2 regions of the Streptomyces sp. NPDC087310 genome follow, and region 1 is predicted to be linked to the other one. Evidence: riboswitches for the same ligand, from Rfam matches in the RefSeq annotation. Region 1 holds a riboswitch; the other holds the start of a gene.
The links. Region 1 has a riboswitch for cyclic di-AMP ahead of ACIO3P_RS09430 (transglycosylase SLT domain-containing protein). Riboswitches for the same ligand answer to the same signal wherever they lie in the genome.
Positions count from the first base shown of each region.

Region 2: it holds a riboswitch for cyclic di-AMP, as region 1 does, so the genes downstream of both, ACIO3P_RS19765 (transglycosylase family protein) here and ACIO3P_RS09430 (transglycosylase SLT domain-containing protein) in region 1, are expected to answer to the same signal.

Region 1 is NZ_JBIUYF010000002.1:846,104-849,305, reverse strand. It holds gene ACIO3P_RS09435 (enolase C-terminal domain-like protein) at 1-679, shown strand, start outside; cyclic di-AMP (ydaO/yuaA leader) riboswitch at 1,156-1,319, shown strand; gene ACIO3P_RS09430 (transglycosylase SLT domain-containing protein) at 1,324-2,046, shown strand; gene ACIO3P_RS09425 (amino acid permease) at 2,151-3,202, opposite strand, start outside.
Region 2 is NZ_JBIUYF010000005.1:113,152-116,353, reverse strand. It holds gene ACIO3P_RS19770 (transglycosylase family protein) at 1-90, shown strand, start outside; cyclic di-AMP (ydaO/yuaA leader) riboswitch at 971-1,143, shown strand; gene ACIO3P_RS19765 (transglycosylase family protein) at 1,152-1,895, shown strand; gene eno (phosphopyruvate hydratase) at 2,120-3,202, shown strand, end outside.

The DNA of each region.
Region 1 (3,202 bases):
GGCGCTGAAGGAACGCTTCCCCGAGGCGCGGATCACCCTCGACCCCAACGGGGCCTGGTCGCTGCGGGAAGCCGTCGAACTCTGCCGGCCCCTGGTCGGCACGCTCGCGTACGCCGAGGATCCGTGCGGGGCCGAGGACGGCTTCTCCGGCCGGGAGATCCTGGCGGAGTTCCGCCGGGCCACCGGTCTGCCCACCGCGACCAACATGGTCGCGACGGACTGGCGTCAGCTCATCCACGCGATGGCGTTGCAGTCGGTCTCCATCCCGCTCGCGGACCCGCACTTCTGGACCATGCGGGGGTCGGTGCGGGTGGCCGAGCTCTGCCGTGCGGCGGGCCTGACATGGGGCTGCCACTCCAACAACCACTTCGACATCTCGCTGGCGATGATGGCCCAGTGCGGGGCCGCCGCCCCGGGGGAGTACAACGCCCTGGACACCCACTGGATCTGGCAGGAGGGCATGGAGCGGCTGACCGTGGAGCCCCCGCGGATCACCGCCGGCGAGATCGCCGTCGACGACACCCCGGGTCTCGGCGTCGAGGTCGACATGGACCGGCTGCTCGCGGCCCATGAGCTGTATCGGGAGAAGAAACTCTCCGGGCGGGACGACGCCGCAGCGATGCGCTTTCTGGTGAAGGACTGGGAGTTCGACGGCAAGCGCCCCTGCCTGGTGCGGTGACCCGGCCCGCCGGAAGGGACGCGTGAATCGACATGCCGTCAGAAGAATGAACGGCACGGAGAATTCGGTGGCGCCCCCGGTCAATTCCCGCGGACTGTCCGCAGTTGTCGGGGCGTCGGGTGGAGGCGTGCCGGATCCCGCAACCCGACGGCAGCCCGACGGCAACTCGGCGCGACCCAATGATGGGTCTTTGTCGGAATTGACCGTTAGGCGGATATAGGCATGATTAATGTGCCTTGACACCTCTAACGCCTTTTGCCTGTCCGATAATTCCGTTACGTTCGTGACCTGCGTCATACCCCCGGCGACGGGCGGGCGGGGCGAGGTGGGCGCTTTCTCTCACAGGGGAGGAAAGTTGAGTTCCCGGAACCTCTCCGGAAAGGCGATTGCGCCGCCTTTGCGGAACTTGTGCGGCCCTGATTTCTCGCTTACGTTCACGTCCATCCGGATGGACCGCCAAATCCTGCCGCCGTCCGGAATCCCACACACCTATCCGTCAGAAGGCAGGAGCGGGGGACCCAGGTAAGTCGCCGGTCCGGAATTCCGGACCGGCTCGGGGTGAAGCCGTACGCACCGTCGTACGGCCGGGCATCTCCAGCCCGAACCCGACAGCTCACCTCGCAGGCGACGGAGAGGAATTCGTCGTGCCCAGAAACGCCAAGCACCGCCGTTCCAGAGCTGGCTCCATCGCCCGTCGCCTCGTCGCGGTGGGCACCGGGGGCGCCGCCCTCGCGATCCCGCTGGTGTCCGCGGCCACCGCCCAGGCGGCGGAGGCCCCCGCCGCCCCGGCGAAGGCCACCACCTACGTCGTGGTCTCCGGCGACTCCCTGTCCAAGATCGCGCACGCGCACTCGGTCAGCGGCGGCTGGAAGAAGCTGTACGAGGACAACCGGAGCGCCGTCGGCGCCGACCCGTCGCACGTACGCCCCGGCCTGAAGCTGACCCTCAAGGGGACGGCCCCGGCCACCGCCGAGAAGACGGCCACCAAGGCGAGCACGAAGTCCGGTACGAACGGCTCCGTCACCCAGGCCGCCGCGAAGACGTACAGCGACAACCTGGACGGCTGGATCCGCGAGTCGCTCGACGTCATGGCCCAGCACGGGATCCCCGGCACGTACGAGGGCATCCACCGCAACATCATCCGTGAGTCCGGGGGCGACCCGAACGCCATCAACAACTGGGACATCAACGCCCAGAACGGCGTTCCGTCCAAGGGCCTGCTCCAGGTCATCGCCCCGACGTTCCAGGCGTACCACGTGCCCGGTACGTCGACGGACAGCTACGACCCGGTCGCCAACATCACGGCCGCGTGCAACTACGCCGCCGACCGGTACGGCTCGATCGACAACGTGAACGGTCCCTACTAGACCGGACCGGCGTCGCCCTCGCGCGCCCCGCACACCGGCCCCGGCCCCGCCGTCCTACGACGGCGGGGCCGGGGCCGGTTCCCGTACCCCACGCGGCACCCGTGTCACACGCGTCGCGCGCGCAGCTCCCGTACCCCCGCCACCGCGAGCACGAGCGCCGTCGCGCCCAGGGACCACAGGAGCTGCGGGCGGGCCGCGTCATCGGTGAGCATCAGGACGAACACCGTCGCGATCGCGGCGAGCGTCGCCCAGGTCAGGCCAGGGAAGAGCCACATCCTCAGGACCAGGCGCTCCGGTGCCTCCCGCTCGATGCGCGGGCGCAGCAGGAGCTGCGACACGGCGATCATCGCCCAGACGAAGAGCAGCACCGCGCCGACCGCGTTGAGCATGTACAGGAAGACCGTGTCGGGCCACTTCAGATTGAGCAGTACGGAGACGAACCCGAACGCCACCGACGCCAGCACCGCCCGCCGCGGCACACCCGCGCCGCCCACCTTCAGCAGGGCCTTCGGCGCCTCGCCCCGTTCGGCCAGCGAGAAGACCATCCGGGACGAGCCGTAGAGGTTGGCGTTGAGCGCCGAGAGCAGTGCCACGAAGACCACGATGTTCATGATCTGTCCGGCCGACGGGATACCGATCGCGTCGAGGACGGTGACGTACGGGCTGAGCCCCGCCTTCTGCGCCGTCCAGGGCAGCACGGTCACGATGACCGCCATCGAGCCGACGTAGAAGAACAGGATCCGGAAGACCGCGCTGCGCACCGCGCGGGCCACCGAGCGCACCGGGTCGTCGGACTCGGCCGCCGCGATCGTGACGACCTCCAGACCGCCGAAGGCGAAGATCACGGCGAGCACCCCGGAGGTGACGCCCTGCCATCCGTTCGGGAGGAAGCCGCCCTGTCCGGTGAGGTTGGCGAGACCGGCCGGGCCGGTGTCGGGCAGGACGCCGAAGATCGCGAGCAGCCCCAGAACCAGGAACGCGACGATCGCGAAGACCTTCAGGGCCGCGAAGTAGAACTCGAACTCGCCGAAGTTCTTCACGGCCGCGAGGTTCGCGCCGGTGAAGACCACCATGAAGACCAGGACCCAGGCCCACTGCGGTACGGAGGGCAGCCAGCCGTTCGCGATCTGCGCCGCGCCCGTCGCCTCCACGGCGA
Region 2 (3,202 bases), on a different contig from region 1:
GAGCGCGAGGTCGAGCGGGTCGTCACCGCGGTCGGCGGCCACCTCTCCCTGGCGACCGGCGGGCAGAAGGTCGTCGGCGGCTGGGTCTGAGTCACCCCGCGCCGGGGGGTCGGGCCGGCGGTTCTGTCCGACCGGGCCGGTGGCCCGACTGACCGGGGCCGGCGGCGCCCACTGACCGGGGCTGGCGGTCCTGTCCGACTGCGGTCGGCGGCCCTCGCTGACCGGAGCCGGTGGCCCGCACCGAGCGGAGCCGGTGGTTCCGACTGACCGGAGCTGACGGCCCCACCGGCCGGAGTCAGCGGTCCGACCGACCGGAGTCAGCGATTCCGGGGCCGAAGCCGAAGATTCCGGGGCCGGAGTTGAAGTTTCCGGCGACCGGATCCGAAGTTTCCGGCGACCGGATCCGAGGATTCCGGGACGGGAACGGGCGGTTCCGGGATCGGCGCGCACGGATTCCGGATCGGCGTGCACGGGTCCGGCGACCCGGAACGCACGGTTCCCGGATCGGCGTGCACGGATCCGGCGACCCGGAACGCACGGATCGCGGATCGGCGCGTACGGATCCGGGACCCGGACACCTACGGATCCGGCGACCCGGAACGTACGGATCCGGAGCGGGCGGGCGAGTGCCGTTGAACGGCGCCCCGTTGACGCCTCCTCGGCCGCGTCCGTCCTGGCCAGCGCCTCCGATCTCCGGCCGGAACGCGGTCAGTTAGCGACCGTATGTCCCCTTCTGTGCAAGTGAGACAAGGGTCTCTTCACCGCAACTCGGGCTCTGCGCCCCGGCCGTTGGGCGAATCCGGTTCCCACCTGCGGAAACGTATTGTCCGTCGGAGGAGGTAAGGGCGTTTTTTCCGGGATGTGCTTCTTTGAACAACCGGCAGGGCTGTGATTACGGTCTGAACCGCTCGCACCGCGGGCCTCGTCGACCGTCACGCCGAATCCTGCCGTCGGTCGGGGGGAGTAATCGTCGCTTCAAGCGCCGAAGGCAGGAGCGGGGGACCCATAGGTTCGTGCCGGGCCCGGCCGTCGAGAGACGGGCGGAGACCGGCTTGGGGTGAAGCCGCGTGTGAGAGCACGCGGCCGGGCAACTCATTGGCCCGAACCCGACAGCTCACCTCGTAGGCGTCGGTGAGGAGATGTGTTCCATGCTGCTGCGTTCCAGCAAGGCCAAGCACCGTCGCGCGTCCAAGGCCGTCCGCTACGCGACGCTCGCCGGGATCACCGGTGCCGCCGTCGCGGCCCCCCTGCTCGGTGCCACCGCCGCCTCCGCCGCCACCGCCTCCGAGTGGGACCAGGTCGCCCAGTGCGAGTCCGGCGGCAACTGGTCGATCAACACCGGCAACGGGTTCTACGGCGGTCTGCAGTTCACGCCCTCCACCTGGGCCGCTTACGGCGGTACCTCCTACGCCCAGCGCGCCGACCAGGCATCCAAGTCGCAGCAGATAGCCGTCGCCGAGAAGGTCCTCGCGGGTCAGGGCAAGGGCGCCTGGCCGAACTGCGGCGTGAACCTCTCCGGCGCCTCGTACGGCGGCGGATCGACCGGCTCCGGTTCCGGTTCCGACACCGGTTCCTCCAGCTCCAACAACTCCGGTAGCTCCAGCAACTCCGGTAGCTCCAGCAACTCCGGTACGCAGAAGTCCGCCCCGAGCCAGCAGGCGCAGCCGCAGCAGTCGAGCCGTGACGAGGCGCAGCCGGCCTCGCGTGGCCAGAGCCGTCCCGCGACGATCAAGAAGGGTGACGGCGAGTACAAGGTCAAGTCCGGCGACACCCTCTCCAAGATCGCGACCGCCCAGAAGGTCAAGGGCGGCTGGGAGAAGATCTTCGACCTGAACAAGGACATCGTCCCCGACGCGGACGTCATCTACCCGGGTCAGCAGCTCCACCTGAGCTGATCCGTCCTTCCCGGCCCGGCGCGTCACCCCCGTACGCGCCGGGCCGGGGCCTTTTCCGGGCACCGGGCACGGATAACGGGGCACCGGACCGGGCCTCATGTCGCCCGGGAGGGTCCACGGCGGCGTCTTAGGGGCGGGCACCGGCTGGCCGATGACCCGGAGCCGGTTAGGCTCATGTCGCAAGGCCAAGAGACCCTGCACCCACGCGTCACATCCAGAAGGAGATGCTCGTGCCGTCCATCGACGTCGTCGTAGCCCGGGAAATCCTCGACTCCCGAGGCAACCCCACGGTCGAGGTCGAGGTCGGCCTCGACGACGGCAGCACGGGTCGTGCTGCCGTCCCCTCCGGTGCCTCCACCGGTGCGTTCGAGGCCGTCGAACTCCGCGACGGAGACGCCAACCGTTACCTGGGCAAGGGTGTCGAGAAGGCCGTCCTCGCCGTCATCGAGCAGATCGGCCCGGAGCTGGTCGGGTACGACGCCACCGAGCAGCGCCTCATCGACCAGGCGATGATCGACCTGGACGCGACCGAGAACAAGGGCTCGCTGGGCGCCAACGCCATCCTCGGTGTCTCCCTCGCCGTCGCGCACGCCGCCTCCGAGGCGTCCGACCTCCCGCTCTTCCGCTACCTGGGCGGCCCGAACGCGCACCTGCTGCCCGTTCCGATGATGAACATCCTGAACGGTGGCTCGCACGCCGATTCGAATGTCGACATCCAGGAATTCATGATCGCCCCGATCGGCGCGGAGTCCTTCTCCGAGGCGCTGCGCTGGGGCGCCGAGGTCTACCACACGCTCAAGAAGGTCCTGAAGCAGAAGGGCCTCTCCACCGGCCTGGGCGACGAGGGCGGCTTCGCGCCCAACCTGGAGTCCAACCGCGCCGCGCTCGACCTCATCCTCGAAGCGGTCAAGGAGGCCGGTTACGTCCCCGGCCGTGACATCGCGCTCGCGCTCGACGTCGCCGCGTCCGAGTTCTACAAGGACGGCTCCTACGAGTTCGAGGGCAAGTCGCGCTCGGCCGCCGAGATGACCGAGTACTACGAGGAGCTGGTCGCCGCCTACCCGCTCGTCTCCATCGAGGACCCGCTCTTCGAGGACGACTGGGCCGGCTGGAAGGTCATCACCGACAAGCTGGGAGCCAAGGTCCAGATCGTCGGCGACGACCTCTTCGTCACCAACCCGGAGCGCCTCGCCCGGGGCATCGAGGAGGGCTCGGCCAACGCCCTGCTCGTCAAGGTCAACCAGATCGGCTCGCTGACCGAGACCCTGGACGCCGTCGAGCTGGCCCAGCGCAACGGCTTCAAGTGC